Regions from separate parts of the Romboutsia sp. 1001285H_161024_C4 genome, predicted to be linked through region 2. Evidence: predicted binding sites of a transcription regulator. Region 2 holds the regulator's gene; each other region holds the start of a gene.
The links. The regulator HrcA, encoded in region 2, represses chaperone genes, less so after heat shock. The targets are predictions, from matches to a motif close to TTAGCACTCNNNNNNNNNGAGTGCTAA.
Positions count from the first base shown of each region.

Region 1: I1959_RS12390 (co-chaperone GroES) is a predicted target of HrcA. The motif match lies at 5,307-5,333, and genes of this name have one in related genera.
Region 3: clpB (ATP-dependent chaperone ClpB) is a predicted target of HrcA. The motif match lies at 7,265-7,291, and genes of this name have one in related genera.

Region 1 covers NZ_JADNAJ010000008.1:38,540-49,886, forward strand. Annotated here, with positions in the region: gene I1959_RS12365 (cation:proton antiporter) at 1-1,211, opposite strand, end outside; gene I1959_RS12370 (deoxynucleoside kinase) at 1,386-2,039, opposite strand; gene I1959_RS12375 (deoxynucleoside kinase) at 2,027-2,695, opposite strand; gene I1959_RS12380 (DNA-3-methyladenine glycosylase family protein) at 2,871-3,746, shown strand; gene cls (cardiolipin synthase) at 3,763-5,253, shown strand; gene I1959_RS12390 (co-chaperone GroES) at 5,408-5,692, shown strand; gene groL (chaperonin GroEL) at 5,711-7,336, shown strand; gene I1959_RS12400 (hypothetical protein) at 7,439-7,975, opposite strand; gene larB (nickel pincer cofactor biosynthesis protein LarB) at 8,421-9,164, shown strand; gene I1959_RS15670 (LarC family nickel insertion protein) at 9,195-9,929, shown strand; gene larC (nickel insertion protein) at 9,959-10,378, shown strand; purine riboswitch at 10,426-10,527, shown strand; gene guaB (IMP dehydrogenase) at 10,742-11,347, shown strand, end outside.
Region 2 covers NZ_JADNAJ010000001.1:96,647-107,993, reverse strand. Annotated here, with positions in the region: gene I1959_RS00570 (hypothetical protein) at 227-769, shown strand; gene I1959_RS00565 (SAM-dependent methyltransferase) at 877-2,064, shown strand; gene dnaJ (molecular chaperone DnaJ) at 2,190-3,344, opposite strand; gene dnaK (molecular chaperone DnaK) at 3,493-5,331, opposite strand; gene grpE (nucleotide exchange factor GrpE) at 5,488-6,045, opposite strand; gene hrcA (heat-inducible transcriptional repressor HrcA) at 6,064-7,080, opposite strand; gene hemW (radical SAM family heme chaperone HemW) at 7,180-8,322, opposite strand; gene I1959_RS00535 (APC family permease) at 8,472-9,788, opposite strand; gene lepA (translation elongation factor 4) at 9,966-11,347, opposite strand, start outside.
Region 3 covers NZ_JADNAJ010000003.1:189,493-200,839, reverse strand. Annotated here, with positions in the region: gene I1959_RS07600 (hypothetical protein) at 108-653, shown strand; gene I1959_RS07595 (DUF898 family protein) at 773-1,075, shown strand; gene I1959_RS07590 (membrane lipoprotein lipid attachment site-containing protein) at 1,269-1,682, shown strand; gene I1959_RS07585 (hypothetical protein) at 1,988-2,518, shown strand; gene I1959_RS07580 (Na/Pi cotransporter family protein) at 2,759-4,384, shown strand; gene ytaF (sporulation membrane protein YtaF) at 4,423-5,040, opposite strand; gene I1959_RS07570 (hypothetical protein) at 5,215-5,802, shown strand; gene I1959_RS07565 (Bax inhibitor-1/YccA family protein) at 5,892-6,557, shown strand; gene I1959_RS07560 (hypothetical protein) at 6,710-7,138, shown strand; gene clpB (ATP-dependent chaperone ClpB) at 7,368-9,965, shown strand; gene I1959_RS07550 (helix-turn-helix domain-containing protein) at 10,154-11,281, shown strand.

The DNA.
Region 1 (11,347 bases), on a different contig from region 2:
TTTTTAGCTAGAAGCTTAGTTGTACTACCTTGAACTATTAAAGTAACTAGGATAGCCATAAATGTGATAGAAGAGATTATCTCGTAACCAGGGATTTTCATAGTAGAAATTATGCCGCAAAGTGCAGCAGGTATAACTCCGGTTTCTCTCACCCACATCATAAATAACAATTCTTTTTTTGTCCACATTGCTTTTCTGTCTGGGAGAGCACATATTAGAACACAGATTGGTCTTATTATAAAAATAAATGCTAAAACAACTAATAATGATGGTAGGAAATATTTTGATAATACAACTAATTCAACTTGACTGCCTAAAATAATGAATATAGCCATACGACATAAAGTTCCGAGGGTTTCAGCAACATAAAAATCGGCATCGTATGATTTTTGAGAAAGCCAAATTTTGAAATTTTTTTTATTACCTGTAATTATTCCAACTATAAAGCAAGCCATATATCCACTTCCACCAAATTTAGTTGCAATTTCATAAGCTATAATAACTGAAAGGATAGATATTATTGGAGCAAAGTCCTTAAAAACACCATAAGGTTTATCATTGACTAGTTTTAAAAGTACAATACCAGTAATACAACCGACTAAAGAACCTACAATAATCATTATGGATAAATCCCATATATTTTGTGTCAAAGAAAATTTACCAGAAAGTAAAATGGTAACAATTGCAGAAGTCAAAATAGCCCCAGTAGCATCATTAAATGCAGATTCGCTTATAACTGTTTGTGCCACCCTATCTTTAACTTTGATTTTATTAAAAATAGGTACTAATGTCGCAGGATCGGTAGAAGAAATTATTGAACCTATAAGTAGAGCTGTAATAAAAGGAATTTCGAAGTTAAATTTTACAAATTGACTTACTAAAACAGATGAAACAATAACACCTAATGTAGAAAGTAAAAACACAGTTATTTTTACATTTTTTAATATTTTTAAATTAATCTCTTTTCCACCTAAATAAAGTATAAAGGCAGAACCAAAAGTAAGGATAAGTTGTTTTTCTAGTTCAAAATAACTAAGATCTATCATTTCAAGAAAATAGGGTCCTAGCAAAATACCTGCTAGTAAAAATAAAACAACATCAGGTATTTTTAGTGATTCACTTAATTTACTGCAAATAATGCCGGTCATAGCAACAATTGCAAAGGTTATAAGTAAATCATTACTTGCTATAATTTGAATAGAATCTTCCATTTAAAACACCTCATCTTTTAAAATATTAATACTATAAAAATAATATTATTTTTTATAGTATTAATATTTTTGAAAAATGGAACTGTCTAATATTATTAAAATATTATCAAATAGTTTACTTTAAATATATACTGCACTAAAGATTGTCCATATAAAAAAGGAATGTAGTTTACACTACATTCCTAAAATTCTTTTTATTTCATCGCATAACATGTCTACATGCTCTGGATTATTTACTAAATCTACCTTATCTATATTTACATATAGCACAGGTGATTGATCATATTCAGCTATCCATTTTTCATATCTGTTGTGAAGGTTCTTCCAATATTCTATATCAACGGCTTTTTCCATTTCACGACCCCTAAGCCCTATTCTATGAACTATAGTATCTATAGAACCATCTAAGTATATCATTAAGTCAGGTCTTCTAAGGTGAGGAACCATGTCATTAAATAAATCCCTATAAGTTATATAATCTCTTTTAGTCATTTTCCCATTATCATATAAATTTCTAGCGAATATTTCTACATCTTCATATATACTTCTGTCTTGTATATTGTTTAACCCATTACAGTCTATTTCCTTTTGTTGTTTAAATCTTTGGGCTAAGAAATATAACTGAAGGTGGAATCCCCATTTTTTTTGATCTTTATAGAAATCCTCTAAGTATGGATTTCCATCAACCTTTTCAAAATGAGTTTCAAAATTTAATTTTTCACCAATTATCTTTGTTAAAGTTGATTTTCCTGCACCAACATTTCCTGCCACTGTTATGAATAAGTCCCTATTTAGAGGCTTATTACATTGATTTACTAAATTAAACATGCTGTTTCTCCTTCTAATGCCTTTATTGCATTTTCTACTTTATCTATTATAAATTGTCTATCTTCTTCTTTATTTAAGAAATCTAGGTTTGAATTATCTATTTCAATTATCAATGGCTCTTTACCTACAAAGTTATGCTTTATAGATAAAGGGTTAAAATAATATTTATATTCTGTGCTTAGCTCATGTATATAATTTCTATCCATTTGTCTTTCAAAGCTTCTATCTCTCATAGCTATCCTTTTCATTAAGACATCTGTATTAGAGTTTAAGTAGATAACTATATCTGGTTGAGGCAAATCATTTACAAATATATTGTACATTTGCTTATATCTATGGAATTGATTATTATCAAGTGTTATACCAGCAAATATAAGATTTTTTATTATATGGTAATCACTAACAACTCCATGAGACTTATTTAATTGATTTTTTTCTATATCTTCTAATTGTTTTACCCTATTAAATAGAAAAAATGCTTCTGTTTGTAAAGCATATTCTTTAATATCAGTATAAAATTTTGATAAAAAAGGATTCTCTTCTACAATTTCTCTAAGAAGAGTATAACCGAAATGTTCATTAAGTATAGTTGCTAAAGTAGTTTTCCCAACACCGATAGGCCCCTCTATAGCAATAAATATTCCTCTATTTTTCATATGAAATCACCTTCTAAAAATAATATCTTTTGTATTTTATCAGAAAAAAATTTTAAATTCTACTCTAGAATTTTTAGGAAAAATTTGATAGATAGAATATAAGAAGATTTAATTTATATAAAATATGGGTAAATTAGTATTATTAAGAATAATCATAAAAAAGGAGTATATATAAATGAAGGTTTATGAAGAAAATAATACAGTAATATTAGAAGGTGTAGCAGATTTTAATCCTAAGCATATATTTGAATGTGGGCAATGCTTTAGATGGCATAAAGAAGCAGATAACTCATATACTGGAGTTGCAAAAGGTAGAGTGATAAATGTATCTCAAAAAGACAATAAAATATACTTAGATAATACAAATTTAAAGGATTTTGAAGAGATTTGGTATAATTACTTTGATTTGGGAACAAATTACACAGATATAAAAAATACTTTAAAAAACATGGATGAACATTTAAATAAGGCATCTGAGTTTGGTTATGGTATAAGGATATTAAAACAAGATGGATGGGAAATGTTGATTTCATTTATAATATCTTCTAATAATAGGATCCCAATGATACAAAAAGCAATAGAAAATCTATCAAGAAATTATGGAACTTATATTGGAAATTATAGAGGTAAGGATTATTATGCTTTTCCAACACCAGAAGAATTAAACAAAGCTTCGCAAGAAGAAATAAGAGCATGTCAGACTGGGTTTAGAGATAAATACATAAAAAGTACAACTGAGAGTGTAATAAAAGATAATGAAAATATATCTGGATATACAAGTTTAAGCACTGATGATTGCATAAAAGAATTAAAAAAATTCAATGGAGTAGGACCAAAGGTAGCTGACTGTATAGCTTTATTTGGAATGCAAAAGTATGATACTTTCCCTGTTGATGTATGGGTAAAAAGAGTTATGCAAGAATTTTATGTAAGTGAAGATATGAGTTTACCTAAAATGAGAACTTATGCTATTGATAAGTTTGGTAATTTAGCCGGGTTTGCACAACAATATTTATTCTATTATGCAAGGGAGCTTGGTATAGGCAGATAAAGATGAGGTAGAAATTATGAGTATTGGAGTTTTTTTGTTTTTAAGCTACTTAACCATATCATATATTGTTGGGGCGATTATTTCTATGTCAATAATACTTGAGAATAGAGATCCTGCTAGAACTGTTACATGGTTACTCATTTTTATATTACTTCCAGGAATAGGTTTAGTTATATATGCTATATTAGGGAGAAATATGAGGAAGAGGAAATTATTTAAAACACAAAAGCTAGCAAGTAGTATAAGAGAAGGAAAGATATTTGAAAATCTAGAGCGAATAGAGGAAATTGCAAATATAGAACAAAGTACAATTAATACAAATCAATTATTAAATGAAAATATAGAAGACTATAGCAAAAAAAGGGTAATAAGTTTACTACTTAATACAGGAAAACTTCCATTTACGACGAATAATAAAGTAAGTGTATATATTGATGGAAATGAAAAATTTAAAAATCTTCTAGAAGACATAAAAAATGCAAAAAATCATATACATTTAGAGTACTTCATTATAAAAGATAGTGAAATAGGAAGAGAATTAAAAGATTTATTAATCAAAAAATCCAATGAGGGTGTAAAGATAAGAATATTATATGACGATGTAGGATGTTGGAGGTTTTGGTTTTACAGAAAGTTTTTTAATGAAATGAAGGAAAATGGAATAGAAATAGTAGCATTCTTACCAGCTAAATTTCCATTGACAGGTGGAAAGCTAAATTATAGAAATCATAGAAAGATAGCTATAATAGATGGGAAAATTGGATACACTGGTGGAATAAATATAGGGGATGAATATATGGGTAAGAACAAAAAGTTTGGATACTGGAGAGATACCCATATAAAAATAGAAGGAACCTCAGTGTATATGTTACAAATGATATTCTTAACAGATTGGTACTATACAACAAAAGAGATAATAACAGAAGATAAATATTTCCCAAGTCCTCAAAGATGTGGTAATAGTATGGTTCAAATAATAGCTAGTGGACCTGATAGTGATTGGGAATCTATACGATATGCTTATTTCTCAGCTATTTGCCAAGCTAAAAAAAGTATTTATATAGAAACTCCTTATTTTATACCAGATGAAAGTATACTTATAGCACTTAAAAGTGCAGCTCTAAGTGGAGTTGATGTAAGGATAGTATTCCCGAAGATAGCTGATCATAAGATGGTCAACAATGCTTCTTACTCATACTTTGATGATATATTAAAGTCAGGAGGTAAAGTCTACTTATATACAAAGGGATTTATACATTCTAAGATAATGACAATAGATGATAAAATAGCATCTACAGGGTCTGCAAATATGGATTTAAGAAGTTTTATGCTTAATTTTGAAATAAATGCATTTATATATGACAAAAAAATTGTAGAAAGAATGAATAAAGATTTTTTTGAGGATTTAAATAATAGTGAAGAGTTAACATTAGAGGAATTTTCTAAGCGAAAATTAGGTAAAAAGGTTAGAGAATCAATAGCTAGGTTGTTCTCGCCTATATTATAAAATTTAACAAAAACTATTGAAAAATATGGGAAGTTAATATATTATAATAATTGTTAGCACTCTAACCTAAAGAGTGATAACAATTATTTTGTTTATAATATATTTCAAATATTAGAATTTTTACATATTTACAATTCATTTAGGAGGGAAAAATATGAAAATAAGACCATTAGCTGACAGAGTAGTTATTAAGATGTTAGAAGCAGAAGAAAAAACTGCAAGTGGTATAGTTTTACCAGGAGCTGCTAAAGAAAAGCCACAAATGGCTGAAGTTTTAGAAGTAGGACCAGGTGGAATAGTTGACGGAAAAGAAATAGTTATGGAATTAAAAGTTGGAGATAAAGTTTTATTCCAAAAATATGCAGGAACAGAAGTTAAAATAGATGGGCAAGAGTACACAATATTAAGACAAAGTGAAATACTAGCAGTAGTTGAATAATAATAGGAGGGGATAGAAATGGCTAAAGAAATAAAATTCGCACAAGATTCAAGAAAAGCTTTAGAAAATGGTGTTAACAAATTAGCAGATACAGTTAAGGTTACATTAGGACCTAAAGGAAGAAATGTTATATTAGATAAGAAATTTGGTGCACCTCTTATAACTAATGATGGTGTTACAATAGCTAAGGAAATAGAGTTAGAAGATAGATTTGAAAATATGGGAGCTCAATTAGTTAAAGAAGTTGCCACTAAGACTAATGATGTAGCTGGAGATGGTACTACAACTGCAACAGTACTTGCTCAAGCTATAATAAGAGAAGGGCTAAAAAACGTAACTGCTGGAGCTAACCCAGTATTATTAAGAAAAGGTATACAAAAAGCTGTTGAAGTAGCAGTTGAAGAATTAAAGAAACAATCAAGAACTATAGAAACTAAAGAATCTATATCTCAAGTTGCTTCTATATCTGCTGGAGACGAAGAAGTTGGTAAGTTAATAGCAGAAGCTATGGAAATAGTAGGAAAAGATGGAGTTATAACAGTTGAAGAATCTAAAACTATGCATACAGAATTAGATGCTGTTGAAGGTATGCAATTTGATAGAGGATTTGTATCTGCTTACATGGTAACAGATGTAGATAAGATGGAAGCTGTATTAAATGATCCATATATATTAATAACAGATAGAAAAATATCTAATATACAAGACATATTACCAGTTCTTGAGCAAATAGTTCAACAAGGTAAGAAGTTATTAATAATAGCTGAAGATGTAGATGGAGAAGCATTATCTACATTAGTAGTTAATAAATTAAGAGGAACATTTGAAGTTGTTGCTGTTAAAGCTCCAGGATTTGGAGATAGAAGAAAAGCAATGCTTGAAGATATAGCTATACTTACAGGAGGAACTGTTATATCTGACGAATTAGGATATGACTTAAAAGAAGCTGACTTAACTATGTTAGGTAGAGCTGGTTCTGTAAAAGTTACTAAAGAAAGTACTACAATAGTAGATGGATTTGGTGATAAGGTAGCTATAGAAAACAGAGTTAATCAAATAAAACATCAAGTAGAAGAAACTACTTCTGAATTTGATACAGAAAAGTTAATGGAAAGATTAGCTAAACTTGCTGGTGGAGTAGCTGTAATAAAGGTTGGAGCTGCTACAGAAGTTGAAATGAAAGAAAGAAAATTAAGAATAGAAGATGCACTTAACGCTACAAGAGCGGCTGTAGAAGAAGGTATAGTTGCTGGTGGTGGTACTGCATTGGTAAGTGTTATACCAGTTGTAGATAAATTAATAGAGACACTAGAAGGTGAAGTACAATTAGGTGCTAAAATAATAAGAAAATCATTAGAAGAGCCATTAAGACAAATAGCTATAAATGCAGGTCTTGAAGGTGCTGTAATAATACAAAAAGTAATAAATGAAGATGCTGAAGTCGGATTTGATGCTTTAAATGAAAGATATGTAAATATGATAGAAACTGGTATAGTTGACCCAACTAAAGTTACTAGAAGTGCATTACAAAATGCTTCTTCTATAGCTGGAGTATTTTTAACTACTGAGGCTGCTGTTGCAGACCTTCCAGAAAATGATGCTCCAATGCCAGGAATGGGTGGAGCAATGCCGGGAATGATGTAAATATAATTTACAAAAATATGAAAAGCTACCTCAATATTGAGGTAGCTTTTTGCTAATTAAATTTTTATTGCAAATGAACTATATGTGTAAAGTGTATGTATGCTAGATTTTTAGATTTATATATTTATCCTTTAAATTATCTTTATATAGATTTCTTAAATTATTTATAGTATCAGTATCTAGATTTGTTTTATTTATTAATGTAGCTTGATTAATATTAAAATAAGTAATAAAGTAATGATTAGACTCAAATACTTTATAAATCTGGTTATATTTAATCTTTATTTCACCTTCAAATACTGAATTATTAACTATTATAAAATCATTATAAAAATCTAATGTTTCTTGAGTATTAAATATCCCAGTAGCATCAGTTTTAATCCTTTTATTAATTCTTGATTCAATACGAATAAGTATCAGAGATACAAATATAAATGATAATAATATAAATATAATAAAGAAACTTTTTAAAGAGAAAGAGCCTTCACTATATATACAAAACATAGATATAGAAAAAAGCAATAAAATCATCTTGAAAATAGCAAATTTATCTTTGAAAAATGTTGATATGTACAGAAAATGCCTATAATCTTCTTTACTCAGGTTTGATTCTATTGTAAATAATTTAGATGTATTCATAAAAAACCTCATTTCTTTAGCTATATACAAGTACATTATATAATCAAATTCAATAGATTACAAATGAGTAAATAGTAAAGAGATTAATAATCAAATTAGCTTGAAATAGAAATGAGCACATATAAAAATGATAAATTAAATAATTTAAAATGAAGTAGGTTATGAATACAATCTTCATCATACATAAAATTAGGATTATGTATTACACAACAGTCTTTATTTAAGTCAGATTGATAACCGAGAAAGAAGAAAGTACTTTGATAATGGAAATAAATTTTGATTCTATAAATAAAATAATTGAATCCATTTAACATGGAAAGCTAAATATAATGGTTCTTATTTTTGGATGAAAAATAACAGCAAATGAACGAATTATAATTATGGAAAAATAATATATATACGGATATAATTTAAAGTATAAATTATAAAGTGAAAGGGGTAGTTTATGGACTTAAGGGAGTTATTAAGTGAGTTTAAAAATGATAATATAGACATAGAAGAAGCGTTAGATAAGTTAAAAAAGCTACCCTATGAAGATTTAGGGTATGCCAATATAGATCATCACAGGCAAATAAGAAATGGATACCCAGAAGTAATTTACTGTGAAGGTAAAAATGATGAGCAAATAATAGGTATTATAGAAAAGATGTATGAAAAAGGATCTAACATATTAGGTACTAGATGTAGATTAGAAACATATGAGAAAATCAAATCTATATATGATAATTGTGAATATGATAAAACATGCAAGATCCTAAAGATAAACAATCATCCTATAGAAAATAAGGGAAAAGGAAAAATATTAGTTGTTACAGGTGGAACTTCTGATATACCAGTAGCAGATGAAGTATATCATACTGCTAAGTTCTTAGGTAATGATGTTGGGAGAATATATGATGTAGGTGTGGCAGGAATACATAGACTGTTATATAGGACAGAAGAGTTACAGAGTGCAAGGGTAATAGTAGTAGTTGCTGGTATGGAAGGTGCTTTACCTAGTGTAGTAGGAGGACTTGTAGATGTACCAGTTATAGCAGTTCCAACTTCAGTTGGGTATGGTGCAAACTTTAATGGCTTATCAGCTCTTTTAACTATGTTAAATAGTTGTGCATCGGGAATATCAGTAGTAAATATAGACAATGGATTTGGTGCAGGATACTTGGCATCTATGATAAATAAATTAGATTAGAAACGGCAATTAACGTTAAGGAGTTGTATTATGGGAGAAAGAATACTTTATTTAGACTTGGTTAATGGTATTTCAGGAGATATGACCATATCAAGTTTGTTAGATTTAGGGGTGCCTAAAGAAATATTCTTAGAAGAAATTAATAAACTAAATATAAAAGAAGAATTTGAAATTAAGATTACACCTAAAAATGAAAGTGGAATACTTGGAACGAATGTAGATGTTATAACTAAAGAAAATAATCCACATAGGCATTTAGTAGATATATTTGAAATTATAGATTCTAGTTACTTAAGTGATAAGGTAAAAGAAATGGCTAAGAAAGTATTTCTTGTAATAGGTGAAGCTGAGGCTAAAGTACATGGAACGACTATAGATAAAATACACTTTCATGAAGTGGGAGCAATAGATTCTATAGTTGATATAGTAGGTTCATGTATTTTAATAGATCTACTTTGTATAGATAAGATATATGCAAGTACTGTTCTTCTTGGGTCAGGATTTGTAAAATGCGACCATGGTGTTATGCCAGTACCAGCACCAGCAACATTAGAAATATTAAAAGGTGTACCAGTTAAGTTAAATAATGTGAAGGGTGAATGCACAACTCCAACAGGAGCAGGTATAATAAAGGCATTATGTAATGATTTTGTAGATGATATAGAGTTTGAAGTGAATAAAGTAGGGTATGGAATAGGATATAAGAAGTTTGAAGTACCAAATATGCTAAGAAGTATTTTAGGTATAAAAAAAAACAGGAAATAGTATATGAAATAACTACTAATATTGACGACATGTCATCAGAGGTATATTCGCACTTATACAATAAAATATTACAAGAAGGAGCTCTAGATATATATACTGAGAGTATATATATGAAGAAGAATAGACCAGCAGTAAAATTATCGGTTATATGTAAAGAAGATGATTTAGAAAAAATAACCGAACATTTACTAAAAGAAACATCTACTTTTGGAGTGAGATATTCTAAGTATAATAGAGTGACATTAAAAAGGGAATTTCGAAAAATCGAAACTATTTATGGTAAAGTATCTGTAAAGCTTGGGTACTACAAAGGAAATTTAATAAAAGTAACACCTGAGTATGAAGATTGCATAAAAATAGCAGATAATTACGGGATATCGTTTACAAAAATTCTTCTAGAAATAAACAATATTATATATAAAGAATTTAATATAAAGATATTGACATAAATAATAAATTTTGATAAATTAGGATTTAACCTAAAGAAATTATTTATAAATGAATACATACCATCACTCGTATATACTCAGAAATATGGTCTGAGAGTTTCTACCGAGATACCGTAAATATCTTGACTATGAGTGAAATTATTATCACAGAATATCATATAAAGTAAACTTGTAGGCTGATTAAAATCCTTACAGGTTGGCTAGAACAGATATTTTGGAAACCTGTATAGTAATTTCACTTTTATGAGAAGTAAGATGAAGTTATTATGCAGGTTTTTTTGTATACATTTATAACACGAATAAATGATTAAAAAAATGGAAATAAAATTCGTATAAATAAAAAATAAAGGGAGGAGAACTACCATGGCAACTATACTAAAAGAAGGCTTAACTTTTGATGATGTTTTATTAGTTCCTCAAAAATCTGAGGTATTACCTAAAGATGTTAAATTAGAGACTTATTTAACTAAAGAAATAAAATTAAATATTCCTCTAATGAGTGCAGGAATGGATACTGTTACTGAATCTAAAATGGCTATATCTATGGCTAGACAAGGTGGAATAGGAATAATACACAAAAATATGTCAATAGAAGAACAAGCATTAGAGGTTGATAAAGTAAAGAGAAGTGAAAGTGGTGTAATAGTAGATCCTTTCTACTTATCAAAAGACCATTGTATACAAGATGCAGATGATATAATGGCTAGATATAAAATTTCTGGGGTACCTATAGTAGATGAAAATAATAAGCTAATAGGAATAATAACTAACAGAGATATAAAATTTGAAGATGATATGACTAAGAGTATAGAGGAAGCTATGACTAAAGAAAACTTAGTAACGGCTAAGGAAGGAATCGATTTAGTTGAAGCTCAACAAATACTTAAAAAGCATAAAATAGAAAAGCTACCTATAGTAGACGAAGAAGGTCGTTTAAAAGGATTAATAACTATAAAAGATATAGAAAAG
Region 2 (11,347 bases):
AATCATAACATGGTAATTTTTTAACTTAATTATATTATAAATGCTACTTTAATTTAATTCTATCTTATATTATTAATTTTTTTACCAAAATTTAAATTATTTATTTTTTTCTAAAAATACCTTCCTTTTCAATTGAAAATATAATCTAAAAAACATTTTCTTTATTATATATTTCTAATGATTTATACTATATAGTATATATAATAACAACTTAAGGGGGTTTATTATGGAAAGGTTTGAGACATTAAATTTATTTAAAGATATACAAAAAGTATCAGATGTGTATAAAAATTTACAACTTAAAGATGATAATAAAGAAATAGAAGACAATAAAAAATTAAATTCATTACTTGGATTTTATAAGGAAAAGATGGATGATATAACAAACCGCTCTAATCTTTTATTAAAACAAACTAAAGATGAATTAAAAGATAAAAGTTCTAAAGATATACATAAAGTTTTAGTAGATTTAAATACTTTCTCACTTCAAAAACTTAAATCTGTAAAAGGTGCGAATATAGATTCAACTACTGTTATGGCAGTAACTCATGCTACAGTTGATGAACTTAATCTTATAAATGAATCTATAAGAAATAAAGAGTATTTAAACGATAAATATACATACTTTTATATTTATGAAAAAGTTTTATTAAATGCATTCATAACATTCCTGGCTTTAAAGGAGATGGATATGAATAAAAAAACTATCTCAGACCTTTCTCAGGGTATATTTACCCAACTTCAAACATTAGCGATAATATCTATATAAAATTAAAAAAATAGCAATGTATTTAAATATATTTCTATTTTTTATATAATATTTTGTTTTCATATGGTAATTTTTGGGTATGGTTTTTATAGAGGTGAAAAATTATTATGAACAGCATAGACAAAATATTTATAAAAGAATTTCTTTCAAAACTTGACTCAAGTACATTTGAGGTAAAACTTTGGGATGGAGAAGAATTCTTAATTGGGCAAGATGAGCCTAAGTTTAAGGTTTACTTTAATAAGCCAATTAGTAAAAAAGATTTATTAAATAGTACATCGTTGGCTTTAGGGGAAGCATACATGAAAAAAGATATTGATATTGATGGTGATTTACTACTAGTCTTAGATGCTTTATTTAGCTGTCAAAAAGAACATTTTCATACTAACTTTGCAAAATTATCAAAACTATTCCATAAAGCAGGAAATGAAAAGAATCAAAAATTAGAGGTTTGTTCTCACTATGATATAGGAAATGATTTCTATAGCCTTTGGCTAGACGATACTTTAAGTTATTCTTGTGCTTACTTCGAAAATGATGATGATACTTTATACCAAGCTCAAATGAACAAAATACATCATATTTTAAAAAAATTAGATCTATCAGAAGGTGAAACTTTACTAGATATAGGATGTGGTTGGGGATATCTTCTTATAGAAGCCGCTAAGAAATATAAAATTAAAGGAACTGGTATTACACTAAGTGAGGAACAATATAAAAGATTTAATGAAAGAATAGTAGAGGAAGGACTTCAAGACTATTTACAAGTAAAACTTATGGACTATAGAAATCTTGAAACATCTGGTATGATGTTTGATAAAATTGTAAGTGTTGGTATGTTAGAACATGTTGGTCGTGAACACTATGATTTATACTTTAAAAATGTAAATAGTGTATTAAAACCTAAAGGGTTATTCTTATTACATTATATAAGTGGTTTAGTTGAATCTCCTGGCGATGCTTGGATTAGAAAATACATATTCCCAGGTGGAGTTATTCCTTCACTACGTGAAATTATAGACTTACTTCCTAAATATAATTTTTATACATTAGATGTTGAAAGTTTAAGAAGACATTATACTAAAACTTTAGTTGAGTGGTATAAAAACTTTGATAAACAAAGAGATGTTGTAGAGGATATGTTTGATGAAGAATTCGTAAGAATGTGGGACTTATACCTTTCTTCTTGTGCTGCTTGTTTTAATAATGGAGTTATAGACCTACATCAGATCTTAATGAGCAAAGGTGTTAATAATGAAATAAGTATGACAAGAGAATATATTTATAAAGATTAAAAAATGAGTAAATTTTATTCTATAATTTTTTAAATTATATTATGAAATGTGTACATTTTAAAAAAAAAGAGACATAGTTTAAACTATGTCTCTTTTATCTTTTGTTATATTTACTTGTTTATAAATTACTTTCTTTTAAACATGTCTTCTATTTTTTGTCCAAAAGTCTTTTTCTTTTCGTGAACATCTTCTCCACATTCTTTAGCAAATTCTCTTAGTATTTCTTTTTGCTTTTCATTTAATTTCTTAGGAGTATCAACTATAACCTTAACGTATTGGTCACCTCTTGAGTTACCTCTAAGTCTTGGTATACCTTTTTCTCTTAGTCTAAATACAGTTCCAGTTTGAGTTCCTTCTGGTATTGTATACTTAACTTTTCCTTCTAGTGTTGGAACTTCTATTTCATCTCCTAATGCAGCTTGAACAAATGTTATTGGCATGTCAAAGTATATATCAGTTCCTTCTCTTGTAAATAATGGATGAGGTTTAACATTAACTATTATATATAAATCTCCTCTTGGTCCACCTTTAGATCCAACTTCACCTTGACCTGATAATTTTATCATTTGTCCATCATCTATACCTGCTGGTATATCAACTTCTATAGTCTTAACTTTTCTATTATATCCCTTACCGTGACACTTTGGACATGGTGATTCTATAACTTCACCCTCTCCATTACAAGCACTACAAGGTCTGCTTGATGCTATGTTACCAAATGGAGTTCTTTGAACAGTTCTAACTTCTCCTGTACCATTACATGTTGGACAAGTTTTCTTAGATGTTCCTGGCTTAGCTCCGCTTCCATGGCATTCTTCGCACTCTTCACTTCTATTTATCTTTACAGATACTTTCTTTCCAAATGCAGCTTCTTCAAAGCTTATACTAACACTTTGTTTTATATCTGCTCCACGCTCTGGACCTCTTCTTCTGGCTCTACCACCACTAAATCCGCCTCCGAATATATCACCAAACATGTCACCAAATATATCTTCAAATCCGCCGAATCCTTGACCACCAAATCCTCCTTGGCCACCAAATCCTCCTTGACCGTTTACACCATCATGTCCGAATTGATCGTACATTTGTCTTTTACTATCATCTGATAATACTTCGTACGCTTCATTTATTTCCTTGAACTTTTCTTCTGCTTCTTTATCACCAGGATTTCTATCTGGGTGATATTTCATAGCAAGTTTTCTATATGCTTTTTTAAGGGCTTGAGCATCGGCACTTTTATCTACACCAAGCACCTCATAATAATCTCTCTTAGCACTCATTATTTGTCACCACCTTTATTATTACAAAATAATAGCTTGTAGAATATCATACTACAAGCTATTATTATTTTTAAGCATTAGTCTATGACTATATACTTATGAAAAGATACTCTTTTCTATTATATATTAAACTATATATTTTCGTAACCTATTTTTCGTCATTTACTTCTGTGAAGTCAGCATCTACAACGTTATCGTCTTGAGCCCCTTGACCAGCTTCGCTACCTTGAGCCCCAGCTTCAGCTTGTGCTTGTTGATACATCATTTCAGAAACTTTATGGAATTTGTTCATAACTTCATCCATAGCTTTTCTTATTTCTTCACCTGTTGACTCTTCTTTATCTTTAACTGCCTTAAGTTCAGCTATTGCAGCTTCTATAGCGCTCTTATCTTCAGCACTTACTTTGTCACCTAATTCATTTAAAGTTTTTTCTGTTTGGTATATAGTTGAATCAGCTTGGTTTAATGCTTCTATTTTATCTTTCTTTTGCTTATCAGCTTCAGCATTCATTTCAGCTTCTTTAACTTTCTTTTCTATTTCTTCTTCACTTAAATTAGTTCCAGAAGTTATAGTAACTTTTTGCTCTTTTCCAGTTCCTAAGTCTTTAGCAGTAACGTGAACTATACCGTTAGCATCTATATCGAAAGTAACTTCTATTTGAGGTATTCCTCTTGGAGCTGGTGGTATATCAGTTAATTGGAATCTACCTAAAGTAGTGTTGTCATATGACATACTTCTTTCACCTTGAAGAACATGTATATCAACAGCAGTTTGGTTATCAGCAGCAGTTGAGAATACTTGTGACTTCTTAGTTGGTATTGTAGTATTTCTTTCTATTATTTTAGTCATTACGTTACCCATAGTTTCTATACCTAATGATAATGGAGTAACATCTAGAAGTAATAAATCATTAACATCTCCAGATAATACACCTGCTTGTATAGCAGCACCTGCAGCAACACATTCGTCTGGGTTTAATCCTTTGTGTGGCTCTTTTCCTATGAATTTCTTAACAGCTTCTTGAACAGCTGGTATTCTTGTAGAACCACCAACTAATAATACATCATCTATATCAGAAGTTGAAAGACCTGCATCTTGTAATGCTCTTCTTGTTGGTTCCATAGTTTTTTCTACTAAGTGAGCAGTTAACTCATCAAACTTAGCTCTTGATATATCCATAGTTAAGTGTTTTGGACCCTCAGCAGTAGCTGTTATGAAAGGTAAGTTTACGTTAGTTGTCATTGTTGATGATAACTCTTTTTTAGCCTTTTCAGCAGCTTCTTTTAATCTTTGAAGAGCCATATTATCATTTCTTAAGTCTACACCTTCAGCTTTTTTGAATTCTTCAGCTAAGTAGTCTATTAATACTTGGTCAAAGTCATCTCCACCTAATCTGTTGTTACCAGCAGTAGCTAAAACTTCGAAAGTTCCATCTCCTATTTCAAGAACTGAAACGTCAAATGTTCCTCCACCTAAGTCAAATACTAATATTTTTTTATCTTGGTCTAACTTATCCATACCATAAGCAAGTGCAGCAGCAGTTGGCTCATTTATTATTCTCTTAACATCAAGTCCTGCTATTCTACCTGCATCTTTTGTTGCTTGTCTTTGAGCATCTGTGAAGTATGCTGGAACTGTTATAACAGCTTCAGTTACAGGTTGCCCTAAGTAGCTTTCTGCATCTGCTTTTAATTTTTGTAAGATTATAGCTGATATTTCTTGTGGTGTATAATCTTTACCATCTATATTAACTTTGTAATCTGTTCCCATGTGAGTTTTTATTGATATTATAGTTCTATCTGCATTTGTAACAGCTTGTCTTTTTGCAGGCTCCCCTACTATTCTATCTCCGTCCTTAGTAAATGCTACTACTGATGGAGTAGTTCTCATACCTTCTGCATTAGTTATTATTTGTGGTTCTCCACCTTCTAATACCGCTACACAAGAGTTTGTTGTTCCTAAGTCAATTCCTATTATTTTTCCCATGACCAAATTCCTCCTAAATAATTTTTTATGATTTTTATTCTATATAGAATTTAGTTATTATTTATTTTATACATTTAAATATCTAAGTTCTAATTTTGCTAGAACATAAGATATATTTTAGCTAAATTCTTAAACTTTATTGCTATTTATATCAAACTAGCAAGATACTTTAACCATACTTGGTCTTAATACTTTATTTCCTAGTTTGTATCCTTTTTGAAGTACCACTACAACCTTATTTGCTTCAACTCCATCAACACTTTCTTGCATTACTGCTAAGTGTAAATTTGGATCAAAGTCTGCATTTTCAGCTTCTATTGCTTCAACTCCATACTTTGTAAGTATTCCTTGAAGTTGCTTATATACTAAGTCTATTCCTTGGTACATACTTCCTTCTTTGTCATCACAAGCTTCTAAAGCTCTTTCCATACTATCGATAACAGGTATTATATCATTCAGTATTTTTTCATTTGCAAATAATCCTATAGTTTCTTTTTCTTCATTTGTTCTTCTTCTATAGTTTGCATATTCTGCTTGAAGTCTTTGATGCTTATCATTAAGAGCCTCTAATTCTTCTCTTAATTTATTTTCTTCTAATTTGTCATTTATATCTGTAACATTGTCTTCTACAACTTCTTCAGTTGTTTCTTCAATCTCACTTGAAGTTTCTAATTCTTCTTTTACATTTTCATTTTCTAAATTATTCTCTTGCAATATGTTACACCCCTTAATCTATTTTTTGTTAAAAATCAAACTCATATAATTAACAATTGTATAAATCTTAGCATAGTCCATTCTTGTAGGCCCTATAAAACTTATACGCCCTACTAGATCTCTACTTATATTATAAGTTGCTGTAACTATACTACAATCTTGCGCTAACTCAAAATCATTATCACTACCAATGATTATATTAACATTATCCTTCTGTATACCTTTTGACTTAGCCATACTAGATATCATTTCCTTATGTTCTAGCATATGTAAAAATGACTTGGCCTTAAGTACATCATTAAATTCGGGATAGTTAAATATATTAGTTGCTCCACTTAGTGAAATTGATGTATCATCATTGGTATCAAAATTTAGTGCATCTATTAATTCATCTATTAACACTGCATGTTCACTTATTTCATATTTTATAAATGCTATAAGTTTTTCATCTAAATCAACTATACTTTTTCCTGATAATTTTCTAGTTAGATTGTCAGAAATTATGTTTAATTTTGATTGATCTAAATGAGTGTTAGTAGCTAAATTTACATTTTTTATATCACCTTTATCTGTAACAACTATTAATAAAATGTTGTTATCACTCATACTAACTAACTGTATGTGTTTTATAACACTTTGATTAACTAAGTTTTTAGTAACAGCTACAGTTGTATAATTAGTAATTTCTGATAATAGCTTAGAAGTCTCATGAATTAAATCTCTTATATCATTAACATTTTTATTTATACAACTCTCTATTAAAATTTTCTCTTCGTCACTAAGTTCACTTTGACTCATAAGAGAATCTACATAAAGCTTGTATCCTTTCTCAGATGGAACTCTACCTGCCGAGGTATGTGGCTGGATTAAATATCCTAATTCTTCAAGGTCAGCCATTTCATTCCTTATAGTGGCAGCACTTACACCTAAGTCATGTTTTTTTGATATAGTTCGTGAGCCTACAGCCTCAGCTGTTTCTATATAATCTTTAACTATAGCTTTGAGGATCTTTAATTTTCTTTCATTTAATTCCATCACCTTCACTCCTCGCTGTTAGCACTCACTACTTTCGAGTGCTAAAAAGATTATATATATTATATATCATTTTATTTTATTCTTGTCAACACTTTCTAATTAATTTATGAATTCAACAAATACAGAATTTGATATTTCTCGTCCCTTTTGGGTAAGCTTAATACCTACTTTGCTTTCTTTTATTAAGTCTTTATTTTTCAAATCCTCAATTTGCTTATTATATTTATTTTTGAATTCTATATTAAATTCTTTTTTAAAGTCTTCAAAATATATCCCTTCATTCATTCTAAGTCCCATAAATATTTTTTCTTGTATTTTATCTTCTATACTTAAATTTTCTAAATTGCTTATAGGTTTTTCATTTTTTTCTATCATATTATGATACTCATCTAGATTTTCTACATTATTATATCTAATATTTCCTAGATATCCAGATGCCCCTGCACCTAACCCTATATAATGATAACACTTCCAGTATAGTATATTATGCTTACACTCAAAACCTGGCTTTGAATAGTTTGATATTTCATATTGATTGTACCCATTTTGTTTTAGGTAATTTATTGTGTGATTATACATATTTATATCTGTATCTTCATCTATAAGTTCAAATTCATTGTCTTCATACATATCATATAACTTTGTGCCCTCTTCTAATATAAGTGAATAAGCTGATATATGTGATGGGTTTAATGAAATAATTTTTTCTAAGCTTTCTTTCCATTCATCAATGTTATGATTTGGAAGTGCATACATTAAATCTACATTTATATTATCAAAACCAACCTCTAAAGCTTCTTTATAATTTTTCTCAAACTCTTCATATGTATGGATTCTTCCTATTTCCTTTAATTTATTATTTTGCACTGCCTGAAGACCTATACTTAATCTGTTTACTCCACACTTTTTCATAGTTTCTAATTTTTCTCTTGTTAATGTTCCTGGATTGCACTCCATAGTTACTTCAGCATTATCCTTTATATTGAAGTTCTTATAAATATTATTAAATATTTCTTCAATTTCATTAGATGTTAGTATGCTTGGAGTTCCTCCCCCTAAAAATATACTACATATTTCTTTTTCATAATTTTCTTTTTCTATATCTTTCTTATAAAGTTCCATTTCCTTTTTTAAATCATCTATGTATCTTTTCTTTAAGTTTACATCTAATTTGTATGAATTAAAGTCACAGTAGTTACACTTACTCACACAAAATGGAATATGTATATATAATCCTAACATTTATTTTTCTCCTATTCATATATTGCTTACATTATTAAATATATTTTACTATATTATAACAATATATATGTAATAGTTGTTATCTATTTAAAAATGCTTTATTAATTTAAAATATATAAAAGGCACCTAAATGTAAAGATGCCTTTTACTTATCTTAATTTAATTTTATAAGAATATACTAGTAAACCAATAAGTGTAACTATTATTCCTCCTAATGAAACTAAAGTCATTGTTATTAATTGATTTATTATAACAAAAAGTCCACCTAGTATAGCAACAATAGGAACAATTGGGTATAATGGAACCTTATAAGGTCTTACCATATCTGGTTTTTCTTTTCTAAGCTTAACTACTCCATAGAAAGTAAATATATAAAATACCCATATTATAAATATAGTTAGATCACTTAACAGGTTAAATTGTCCAGATAAAGCATATATACATCCAAGACCGGCTATTAACCAAATAGAGTTGTATGGAGAACCACCTTTATTTAACTTAGAAAATATTTTTGATCCTGGTAATAATCCCTCTTTTGAAAGTACATATGGTACCCTAGGTGCTTTAAGTAAATATCCATTTAGAGCACCAAATACTGATATTAGTATACCTATGGATATTAATTTTCCACCTGTATTTCCAAATATTTTTTGTGCGACAAGTGCAGCTGGAGCTACTGATGTAGCAAGTTCTGATGCTGGCGCTACCCATAAATATGCTAAGTTTATCAATATATATACAGCCATAACTATTGATAAACCTCCAACTATAGCTAGAGGTAAATTTTTTTCTGGACTTTTCATTTCACCAGCTATAGCTCCAACATTTATCCAACCATCATAAGCAAATAGTGTAGCTATTAATACTTGTCCTAAAGATCCTATGACAGTAGTTTCACCTCCTACTAATGGTGTTAATATTGGGTTTCCATTTCCTTTTATAAATCCAAATATTATTATAAGTATTAAAGGTAATAACTTACAGATAGTAGATACAGTTTGTATAAATCCACCAAAAGATGATCCTACTGTATTTAGCAAAGCTATAAATATTATTATTCCTAAAGATGCTGGTAAAACTACTACCATATTTTGCGGACCATACCCCATAAGTTCTGATACCTGTTGCGAAAATATAACTGCAAGCGCTGCAATAGTACCTGGAAAATATAATACTGTTTGCATCCATCCTGTCAAGAATCCTATTTTTTCTCCATATATTTCACTGAGATAAGTCATCATTCCACCAGTTTTAGGTATGGCTGCTGATATTTCAGCTGCAGTTAATCCTGCTGTAATAGTTATAATACCACCTAATATCCATGCTATTATACCAAGACCTGGTGCACCATTAGTTGCCGTGTATATTGCTTGAGGCTTAAAAAATACTCCAGACCCTATAACCATACCAACAACTGTTGAAAGAGCTGCTGGTAGTCCTATGGTACTATTAAGCTTACCATTCATATATGTCCTCCTTGTGCTGTTTATATTTATGATATTTTTGTATACTTTGCATTTTTTAGTATTCCCAAGTTTTTATCTATTATTAGAATTTAGATATGAGGACAGGTTTTACACACGATTTTAGTTAATAGAACTTATAATAAAAAAGCCAAAGGAAAAATCCTTTGACTTTAGCTATTATTCATCTAATTTTAATACTGACATAAAGGCCTTTTGAGGAACTTCTACAGATCCGATTTGTCTCATACGTTTCTTACCTTCTTTTTGCTTTTCAAGAAGTTTCTTCTTACGAGATATATCTCCTCCGTAACACTTAGCTAAAACGTCTTTTCTAAGTGCACTTATAGTTTCTCTAGCAACAACTTTATTTCCAACAGCTGCTTGTATAGGAACTGCAAACTGATGTCTTGGTATTTCATTTTTTAATTTTTCACACATAGCTTTACCTCTTGGATAAGCACGAGATTCATGTACTATAAAGCTAAGTGCATCTACTTGCTCTTTATTTATTAATATATCAAGCTTAACAAGTTTAGAAGGAGTGTATCCCTTAATTTCATAATCTAAAGATCCATATCCTCTTGTTCTAGACTTTAATGCATCAAAGAAATCGTAAACAACTTCATTTAGTGGTAAATCATAATGAAGCATAACTCTCTTTTCATCTATGTATTCCATATTTATCATTGTTCCACGTCTTTCTTGACAAAGCTCCATAACAGTACCAACATAATCTTTAGGAACTATTATATCACCTTTAACGATTGGCTCTTCTATCATATTTATTTCTGATGGTTCTGGTAAGTTTGTTGGATTTTGTATCATTACAACTTCCCCATCATTTTTAGTAACTCTGTATATAACAGATGGTGCTGTTGTTACTAAGTTTAAGTCATATTCTCTTTCTAGTCTTTCTTGGATTATTTCCATATGAAGTAGACCTAAGAACCCACATCTAAATCCAAATCCTAATGCAGCTGAAGTTTCAGCCTCAAATTCCAGCGCTGCATCATTTATTTGCATTTTTTCTAATGCATCTCTTACATTTTCGTACTTTTCACCTTCACCTGGGTATATACCACAATAAACCATTGGAGTAGCTTTTTTGTATCCTGGCATAGGTTCATCAGTTGGATTATTTGCATCTGTTATTGTATCACCAACTTGACAACTTCTTATATCCTTTATACTTGCAGCTATGTATCCAACATCTCCTGCAGCTAACTCATCAAGTTCTCTTTGACCAGGAGCCATAACACCAACTTCAGTTACCTCAAACTTTTTGTTAGTATTCATCATTTTTATAGTCATACCTTTTTTAACAGTTCCTTCATAAACTCTAACATACGCTACAACACCTTTATATGCATCGTAATATGAGTCAAATATTAAAGCTTTTAAAGGAGCATCTTTATCACCTTGTGGTGCTGGTACTTTTTCTACTATGGCTTCTAATACATCTTCTATATTTAAACCACTTTTAGCTGATATTAAAGGTGCATCACTTGCATCAAGTCCTATTATATCTTCTATTTCTGTCTTTATTTCATCTGGTCTAG
Region 3 (11,347 bases), on a different contig from region 2:
AGTATGATATATTATATAAGTATTAAAAATATACAAACATATTTTAAATTAAATTTGATTTTTAGCATAACAAAGATTTGACGAATTAGTATAGAAAGGACATAAATATGCAAGCTATAAGAATAAAACCAGAAGAGTTTAGATTAGAAAATTTTATAAATTATTATAAGGATAATTGTGATGAATTATTATATGATTATCCAGATTATGTATCAAGAGTATGTTTGATAGATAGAGACTATATGGATGTAATAACTTTTGATGAAGATTATGAAGATATAAATGATGCAAGTGATTATGCTAATTTATTGTTAGGAGAAGAGTATGCACTCCATTTTGCTATAGGTAAGACTAATGAAGATTTAGATAAGGTAGAATTTTTAGATGGAAAGATATATAATTTAAGAAGTTATGGTGATGATGAGTATGAGGATTATAATATAAGAGACATTGGGGACTTTAGACTAGATTTAAATAACCTAGTAGGTTTAACACTTGACTTTGACTATGAAGACAAAGAAATCGTAATATCAAGCGTAAACTTTGAACATGGAGGTGAATTAGCTACACCTAGGATAATAGAAGTAGAAGATAGTGGAGACTTAGAAAAAGTAATTGTTAATTTTATAGAAAGATTTATAATAAAAGAATAATTCACTATACCATAAATTTTTATAAAGTTTTAAGGTTTATTTAAGATTTAATTAAGTTGCAGTTTATATACTTTATTATGCATATATATTAATATATATACATAATAGGAGGGAAACATATGGAATCAAGATTTGAAGGTGGATTACTAGGACTTATTGGAGTTAATATATTAGCTTGGTTAATAACTGCTTTTACGTTAGGATTAGCCACACCGTGGGCTATGTGCATAAAATATAGATGGGAAGCCGAAAATACGGTAATAGAAGGAAGAAGGCTCGAATTTAAAGGTACTGGATCTAGCTTATTTTTTAACTATATAAAATGGCTAGTATTAACTATAATAACTCTTGGTATATATGGTTTTTGGTTATATATAAAATTATTACAATGGAAAACTGAAAATACTGTATTTAAAGATTAATAAAAGTTATATAAGACCGTCTTACAGTAAGTTTTGTTATTAGCTAGACTTATTTTAAGATGGTCTTTTTGTATTTTTGGATACTATTTAAATAATTTAAGATTTATTTAATGTTGGGTTTATTATTTTTTAAGATATAGTATATATAATATGTTTATAATATTAAATGAAACGGACATGGAGGAAATTGAGAATGAAGAAAATAATAGTATTTTTAATGTTGGCAACTATATTGACAGGATGTAGTATGGATATAAAAATCCATAAGTTTAATAGCTATAAAGATGCTAAAGATATAATAGAAAGAGGTTGGATTCCTGAAAATATCCCAACTAATGCTACCAATATACAAGAAGTTCATAACTTAGATTCCAATAAAGCAAATGGAAGATTTATAATACCAAAAGATGAAACAGATAAATTTATACAAACATTAGAAAAGGTAGATAAAAAAAGTGTACTAGATGATAAGTTTATAGAAACTAAATGGTTTAATGAAAAAGATATAAAAGAAAAAATCAAAAATAATAAGCTTACTGTAGGGACAAAAGACGATAATATATATGCAGTAAGTAAAAATGGCGATGTTTACTACTGGGCTAAGTAGCTATGTAAAGTATGGCTTTAAATTAATTCTTAGAAAATAAATCAATATGAAACTTTTTATATAATAATATTAATACTAAAAAGATGTGCAAAATATAATTATTTTACACATCTTTTTTATATTCATTTTAATATAGTAGTAATTACTATAAAAACTAAGTTTACAGATAAACAATTATATGCTGTTCATCTGTTGCCATAAATACTAGTAAATCTAATTATTATAGATATTTTCTACAATAACTATTGTTTAAAAATAGACTCATAGTTATAATAAACATATATTTTAAATTAAGGAGCAAAACTATGAAACAATTTTTATCAAAAGACAAATTATCAATACATACATCACCATTATGTGATGTTCTTATAAAAAGTAGTGGCTATGAAAGTTTAGACAAAAACATAGCTGAAAGTAATATCGAATTTGAACCTCAAAAAACTTATGAAATAGCATCTAGTAACTTCTTTGATTTTAATCAACATTTGTATGAAGATATAAATCATATGAATTCTATAAGTGCAGGTATATATTGTGAAATGGCATTAATAACATTTAGAATATTTATATGGGGATCAAAAGGTGAGGGATTTGAAATATTTAAGCATGTTTTAAGAGGCGAAGAAATAGATAGGTTAAAAAGCAAAGAAGATATAAAGGAGTATATCGTAAAACATTTAGAAGAATTAGAAAAAGGCATAATAGAAACTTATCAGTTAGATTGTATGAAAAGCTTTGAAGAGTTTGGTAAATCAATAGAAACTAGACAAATATTATTAACATCAATATTAAAAAATTTAAGCATAGAAAATAACTTAAAAGACTTTAGAAAATAAAACCCATTTAATGGGTTTTTTTATTTACATTACATATATTATTTTTAACTTAAATTTAAAAAACTTAACATAATAGGATTTAATCAACTTTTATTTAACATAGATTTAACATTAAGTGCAATAAATTAACATTTGCTTAACACATTATGACAATTTTTTTGATAGAATAAGTTTGTAATAATAAAAGAATAAAATTATTTAATTTTAAAAACATTAAAGTTTTAAGGAGGAAGAAATATAGTGGAAATAGCAATAAACCTGATGGGGGGACTAGGTCTTTTTCTATACGGTATGAATTTGATGGCTGATGGCCTTCAAAAGTCAGCAGGAGAAAAACTAAAAAAGATAGTTGAACTTCTAACTAGTAATGTACTAATGGGGGTTATAGTTGGAGCTTTAGTTACAGCTATAATACAAAGTTCAAGTGCTACGACAGTTATGGTAGTTGGATTTGTTAATGCGGGTATAATGACACTACCTCAAGCAATAGGTGTAATAATGGGAGCCAATATAGGAACAACTATAACTGCTCAATTAGTATCACTAGATTTAGTTGGGTTAGCGCCAATGGCATTAGGCGTAGGTATAATACTTTACTTATTTAGTTCTAAGCCAAAGGTTAAAACAATAGCTGAAATATTTATAGGATTTGGTATATTATTTACAGGTATGGATTTTATGAAGGAAGCTGTTGCACCTTTAAAAGAGTTTTCAGGATTTACTAATGCATTAGTATCATTTGGACATAATCCGATACTTGGTATACTTCTTGGATTTGGTATAACTGCAATAGTTCAAAGTTCTAGTGCTTCAATGGGTATGTTACTTGCACTTGCATCTGAAGGAATATTACCATTATCATCTGCTTTACCAATATTATATGGTGAAAATATCGGGACTTGCGTTACTTCATTAATATCAAGTATAGGTGCTAGTAAGAACGCTAAAAGAGCTGCTACAATGCATTTAACATTTAATGTAATAGGGACATTGGTATTTATGTTATTACTAAGTAAGCCAATAACAATGGTAGTTACACACTTAGATCCAAATGATGTGAGTAGACAAATAGCTAATGCACATACTTTATTTAATATAACTAACGTTATACTACTATTACCTTTTTCTAAGTTAATAGTAAAACTTACTATGAAGTTAGTTCCAGAGAAAGAAGATGAAATAGAAGAGAGAAAAACTGTTAAATTCTTAGATGAAAGAATATTAGAAACACCATCTATAGCTTTATCAAATACTATTAAAGAGACTTTAAGAATGGGTGAAAAAGCTAAGAAAGCTCTGATTTGTTCAATGGAAGGTGTGCTTGAAATGTCAGATACTAAAATAAAAAAGGCATTTAATGAAGAAATAAAGATAAATGAATTACAAAAAGCTATACTAAGTTTCTTACTAAAGCTATCTAAAACAACTTTAAATGATGATTCAAGAGAAGGTGTTGACTATCTATTCAATACTGTAAATGATATAGAAAGAATAGGAGATCATGCTGAAAATATAGCTGAATTATCAGAAATAATATTAACTAAAGAATTAAAATTATCTGATGAATGTAAAGGTGAGTTAACTGAAATATACAACAAAGTATTAACCACATATACTTATGCACTTGAATCTTTAGAATCTAATAATGTGGATTTAGCATTAAGAGTTGTCAAAATGGAAGAACAAGTTGATATAATGGAAAAAGTATGTCGTCAAAATCATATGAAAAGATTAGATGAGAGTGTATGCACAATAGATAATGGAGTTGTTTATTTAGATATAGTAAGTAATTTAGAGAGAATATCTGACCATTCAGTAAATATAGCTCAACAAGTTATAAAAGCAAACAGTAATAAAGTAGCATAAGTCAAAAGAGTTATCTCAAGTATGAGATAACTCTTTTTTTATCTTATAAATGCAAGAGCTATAAGCATTACTCCTGATAACCAAGACAAATTAATATGGCTAATCTTATTAATATGACAACCTACTATACAACCAAATAGTAAAGATAAAAATCCAATAATTAAAGATAATAATAAAACTTCTGCATAATTAATATATCCTAAACTGCTTCCAAATCCAACTGCTAAACTATCTAAAGAAAGAGCTATTGCAAGATAAAAAGCTTCTTTAGGTGTAAGCATTTTAGATTTATCATAATCTGCTTTAGTTTCATCCGCATAAATTTCAAGTACAAACTTAAAATCAAATAATTTAAATGTTAGAGGAGCTTGATTATTATATATTTTATCTATATAGCTTTTAATTATACATTCAAATAATCTAAATATGCCAAGCCCTAATAACAATAAAAAGCTTAATAAGGATGCTATATTGGCTGATAGTAAATCTTTAAACAAAGATCCCAAAAATAAAGAAATACCTAAAGTAATTGTAGATACTAATGTTATTATAGATGCCGATTTAAAAGGAATTTTAATTTTATTTGTACCATAAGCAACACTAGCTACAAATGTATCTAATGAAAGTGATAGCACCAAGAGAAGAGATTGTAGCATTGGATGACACCCCCAAAATATTTAACTAATATTAAGATATTAATTAATTCGTATTTTGTTAACTATAAAATATTATAAATGTATAATTTATTTTGATTAAATTAAATAAGGTTGTAAATAGTTAGATTTTAGTGGTAAAATATAAATACTAAAATATTAAGAGGAGTTATATAAATGAAGTGCAATAAAAAAATAATATCATTAATTATAATATCATTAATGTCATTAGGTATTGTGGCTTGCGATAAAAATGATATACAAAAAGATCAAGAAAAGGCAGTATCTAATGTTGAAGAAAAATCAGACGAATCAATAAAAGAGATAGATAATATGCTATCTGAAATAAAAAACAAATATAAAGACTCTGTAGAAGAAATTGAAGATAAGGTTTCTATAGATAAGTCAAATAATACTAATCTAGATCAAAAGAAGATATCTAATTATACTAACAAAATATTGAGTTTAGATGATATGAAATTAAGAGACATAGAAAATAAACTTACATCAATTGATGAACTTGCTAACATAGGAGATGACAAATTAAAAACTTTGATAGGTAAATACAAAAATAATTTATCTGAAAATTTAGATGATTTTATAAAAGATATTAATTTAAGTAATTATTTAGATAAAGAAAAAGAATTACAAAGTGATATTAACTCTATAAAATCTAAAATAGAAAATACTAAAGAAAACCTAACAAATGTAGCGAATGATAAAGTAAATAAAATTTCTGATAGCATAAGTAATATAATCAACTAATTTGATACAAATTATTTCATATAATATAAATTTAACAATATATGGTATAATACATATATAGTTTTTTATAATATATGGAGATGATAAAAATGCATAAAGAAATTACAAACCCAATGGCTGATATTTTTAAATATCTAGCAATATCTATACTATTTATGTTTATAGGGTTTGCATTTGGGCAAGCTTTTATTCCTATAAGTGTTGTTCAAGTAGCAAATTTAATATTACCATTTTTAATAATAGGTTTACTTATAATGGCAATATTATCTAAGAAAAGTATAATACCTAGAAGTTTTTCTATGAACTATGTTTACTTATTTACATTTATAGATGGTATACTTTTATATCCACTATTATCTTTTTACTTACAAAGTTTAGGAACATCTATAGTAATTAATGCTTTACTTGGAACTTGTATATTATTTGGTATACTAGCCTTTATATCTTATAGAAAGAAAGCTGGGCATTACCTAGGTATAGGATCTATATTATTTGCAGGTCTTATATCACTTTTACCTCTATGTATAATAAATATATTTATAGGTTCACAGACATTAAATATATTATATAGTGTTCTGGGTATATTAATATTCTCAGGATATATATTATATGATATAAGTCTAATAAAATATGACATAGAATCAGGAAACATAATAAGTAAGAATGATTTATCTATACATGTATTAAATCTTTATCTAGACTTTGTAAATATCTTACTAGATTTATTAAATTTAATATATGAATTCAAAGATTAATAAATAAAAAGACTAGATTATACTAATTAGTATAATCTAGTCTTTTTATTTATCCTTAAATCCTTATATATTTGCAATAATTTAATTCTAAATAACCTTCATATAATTATTAAATATAGGAATACTATTATTATATAACTCAGGAGGAAACTATGGGAAAATATAAATTAGACTATTTCGCTAAATATTATTTCTTTGAAGAAGAAGACTTTCTAAAAGAGGAAGAGGGAGAGTATATATTAAATAGAATAAAGGAAAGCAATAGATTTGATTATAAGGGATATTCTTATAAATATACTAAATATAATAATATATCTAAGGGTTGTACTCAAAAAAATGTAGATGTGGAAATTCCTAAGGAAAGTATAGATATAATATTAAACGGAGATAGAGTACACCTTGATTTAATATACAAATTTTACACAAAGAAATTAGAGGATCATATTAGAATAACTACTAGAATAAGTGAAAAAACAAAAGAGGTTTCTTGTCTTTTATATATAGATTATATTCAGGCTAATGATTTTATAAAGGAATTAGAAAACATTAAAAAATTACAAGAATATAATATGAAAAGCTAAAGTAAAAGCACCTATTCCAATGAATTGTAATAGGTGCTTTTACTTTTATATATTTTATATTGACAAATAAGATAAAAAACTATTGACAAAGTATTTTTATAGGAGTATATTGTAGTTAATAAATCATTAGCACTCAACTCAATAGAGTGCTAATAAGAAAATTCTAAATAAAATAAATAATTAAGATTTTACTGAAAATAATATATATTATGATAGTGGAGGGATACATATGGATATAGAAAGAATGACTGTAAGGGTACAAAAAGCTTTAAATGAAGCTTATAATATAGGTGTTAAAAACCATAATCAACAAATAGATGTTATACACTTATTAAGTGCATTAGTCAATCAAGAGGATGGACTTATACCTAATATATTAGAAAAAATGGGTGTATCAGTAGATTCAGTAAAAAATAGTATAGATATGGAACTGAGCAAATTACCTCAAATTCATGGAGAAGGTATAAGTTCACAAGGTGTTACAGCTACAAGAAGAATAAATGAAATTTTAATAAAAGCAGAAGAAATATCTAAAGAATTTAAAGATTCTTATATAAGTGTAGAACATGTAATGCTTGCTATGATAGATATGGAAGGTAATACACCAGTAGGAAAAGTATTAAGACAATACAATATAAATAAAAGTAATTTCTTAGAAGTACTATCACAAGTTCGTGGAAGTCAAAGAGTAGAAACTCAAGATCCTGAAGGCACTTATGAAGCACTAACTAGATATGGAACTAATTTAGTAGATTTAGCTAAGAAAAATAAATTAGATCCAGTTATAGGTCGTGACGAAGAAATAAGAAGAGTTATAAGAATATTATCAAGAAGAACTAAAAATAATCCAGTACTTATAGGTGAACCTGGTGTTGGTAAAACTGCAATAGTTGAAGGATTAGCAGAAAGAATAGTTCGTGGAGATGTACCAGAAGGACTTAAGGATAAAGTTATTTATGCACTAGATATGGGTTCATTAATAGCAGGTGCAAAATATAGAGGGGAATTTGAAGAAAGATTAAAAGCAGTACTTAAAGAAGTTCAATCTTCAGAAGGAAAAATAATACTATTTATAGATGAGATACACACAATAGTAGGTGCTGGTAAAACTGATGGAGCAATGGATGCTGGTAACCTAATAAAACCAATGTTAGCTCGTGGAGAACTTAATTGTATAGGTGCTACTACATTTGATGAATATAGACAATATATAGAAAAAGATAAAGCACTTGAAAGACGTTTCCAACCAGTTATAGCAGAGGAACCAAGTGTATCAGATACTATATCTATACTTCGTGGGCTTAAAGAAAGATTTGAAATACATCATGGTATAAGAATACATGATAACGCAATAGTAGCTGCTGCTAAATTATCAGATAGATATATACAAGATAGATACCTTCCTGATAAAGCAATAGACTTAATAGATGAAGCTGGTGCTATGATTAGAAGTGAGATAGATTCTTTACCAACAGAACTAGACACTGTAAGAAGAAGAATATTTACGCTTGAAACTGAAAAAGAAGCACTTCTTAAGGAAAATGATGAAAAAAGTAAAAATAGATTAGAAAATCTAGGAAAAGAGTTAGCAGAGTTAAAATCTAAGAATGATGAAATGACTGCTAAATATGAAAATGAGAAAAAACAAATACTTGATATAAGAAATTTAAAAGAGGAATTAGATAAGGCTAAAGGCGATGTTGAAAGATATGAAAGAGAATATGACTTTAACAAAGCAGCAGAATTAAAATATGGTATAATACCAAAGTTAGAAGAACAAATACAAAATCATGAAGAAAAAATGGCATCAAGTTATGAAAATGCATTATTAAAAGAAGAAGTAACAGAAAATGAAATATCTCAAATAGTAGCTAAATGGACTGGCATACCTGTAACTAAATTAGTAGAAGGTGAAAGAGAAAAGCTTCTTAAGTTAGAAGATGATCTTCACAAAAGAGTTATAGGACAAGATGAAGCAGTAACAGCAGTATCTAATGCAGTAATAAGAGCTCGTGCAGGACTTAAAGATGAGAAAAAACCAATAGGTTCATTCATATTCTTAGGGCCAACAGGAGTTGGTAAAACAGAGCTTGCTAAAACTTTAGCTAACAACTTATTTGATAGTGAAGACAACATTATAAGAATAGATATGAGTGAGTACATGGAAAAACATGCAGTATCTAGACTTATAGGACCTCCTCCAGGTTATGTAGGATATGAAGAAGGAGGTCAATTAACAGAAGCTGTTAGAAGACACCCATACTCTGTAATACTATTTGATGAAATAGAAAAAGCACATGAAGATGTATTTAATATATTCCTTCAGATATTAGATGATGGTAGACTTACTGATAATAAAGGTAAAACAGTAGACTTTAAAAATACACTTATAATAATGACATCAAACATAGGTAGTCATCATCTATTAGAAGCTGGTGAAAACATAGATGAATTTACAAAAGATATGGTTATGAATGAAATGAAACATAGATTTAAGCCAGAATTCTTAAATAGAGTTGATGATATAATAATGTTTAAGCCACTTAGTTTAGAAGGAATCAAAAAAATAATAGATATATTTGTAGATGCATTAAGAAAAAGACTTAGTGAAAAAAATATAGATATAAAAATAACTGATGGTGCTAAAGAAGTTATGGCAAAAGAAGGGTACGATCCAGTATATGGTGCTAGACCACTTAAGAGATATATATCAAATACATTAGAAACAAAAATAGCTAGAAAAATAATCTCTGGAGAAGTTTATAGCGGATGTACTGTAGTTATAGATGCCGATGGAGAAAATATAGAGGTATATACTAAAAACTAGTTAAATAAAATTGAAACCGCAAAAATAAAAGACTTAATAAGTTATAACTTATTAAGTCTTTTATTTTTATGTAAATGATAGTTTTAACCAATAGTTAAAAAATTTAATCAGAAGTTAATTATACGTCCATTGTTAACATACAAAACTTAATTTATACTATAAATATAACACATAAAAGGAGTAAATTAATGGAGAAAATAAAAATAGGGGAAAATATTAAGTTATTAAGAAGAAAGAAAAATATTACTCAAGAACAATTAGCAAGTATTATTGGAGTATCAATACCAGCAGTATCTAAGTGGGAAAAGGGTGTAAGTTTTCCGGATATAACATATCTTCCTGTACTAGCAAATTACTTTGAAGTAAGTATTGATGATTTGTTAAATTATAGAAAAGAACTTGATGAAAATGATATCGCAAAAATAATTAAAGAGTGTGAAGAATTAATATCTATAAATTCAATAGAAGAGTCTATTAAACTATGTGAAAGTTATATGAAAAATTATCCATCTAATTACAAACTTAAATTTAAACTAACTCATATTTATTCTCTTACTATGATAAAAGAAACAGATTTAAATAAAGAAGATATAACAAATAGAATAATAGAAATTTTAGAAGATATAGTAGATAATACAAATGATATAGAGTTAAAAGAATATTCTCTTATGCAATTAAGCAGTAACTATATGATAGTAGATAAAAATGATAAGGCTGAAGAAGTTTTAAAAAAAATATACAAACCAAATTGCAATCCAGATGTAATGCTACCTCTTATATATATGCAACAGGATAAAATAAATGAAGCAAGAAAACTTATGCAACAAAATTTAAATACTTCAATTGGAGAAGCTATAACGTCTTGCATGGGACTAGCCATTTCTTACTATAGTTACAAAGATGATATGGACGAGAATAGTATAGATTACTCTAAAGCTAGTATGTATTATCAATTAGCTATCGATATTGACAAGTTAGTATATGATGGAAATCAAATGGGTTCATTTTTAAATTCAAACTTAGCACATATTAATTTAAAAAAAGGAGATATAAAAGCTTCATTAATGTACTTAAATAGATTGGTAGATAGTTTAGAATATTTGGGTACAGATATACCTAGGCAACTTAATAAAATAGCATACTTTTACAATCTTGATGATATAAAGAAAGAGGAGTCAGTAAATGTAGATGTACTACAAATACTAATAGATTCACTAAATACAACATTTATCAATTTAAAAGGAAATAAAGAGTTTGAAGATATAATATCTAGAATAGTAAATTTAAGAAAATTAGTTAATAAAGATAATAAATAATATAATATTTATTATATACAAGTTAATATTAAATGCCTTTGAAAAGAAAGTAAATTATAACTAATA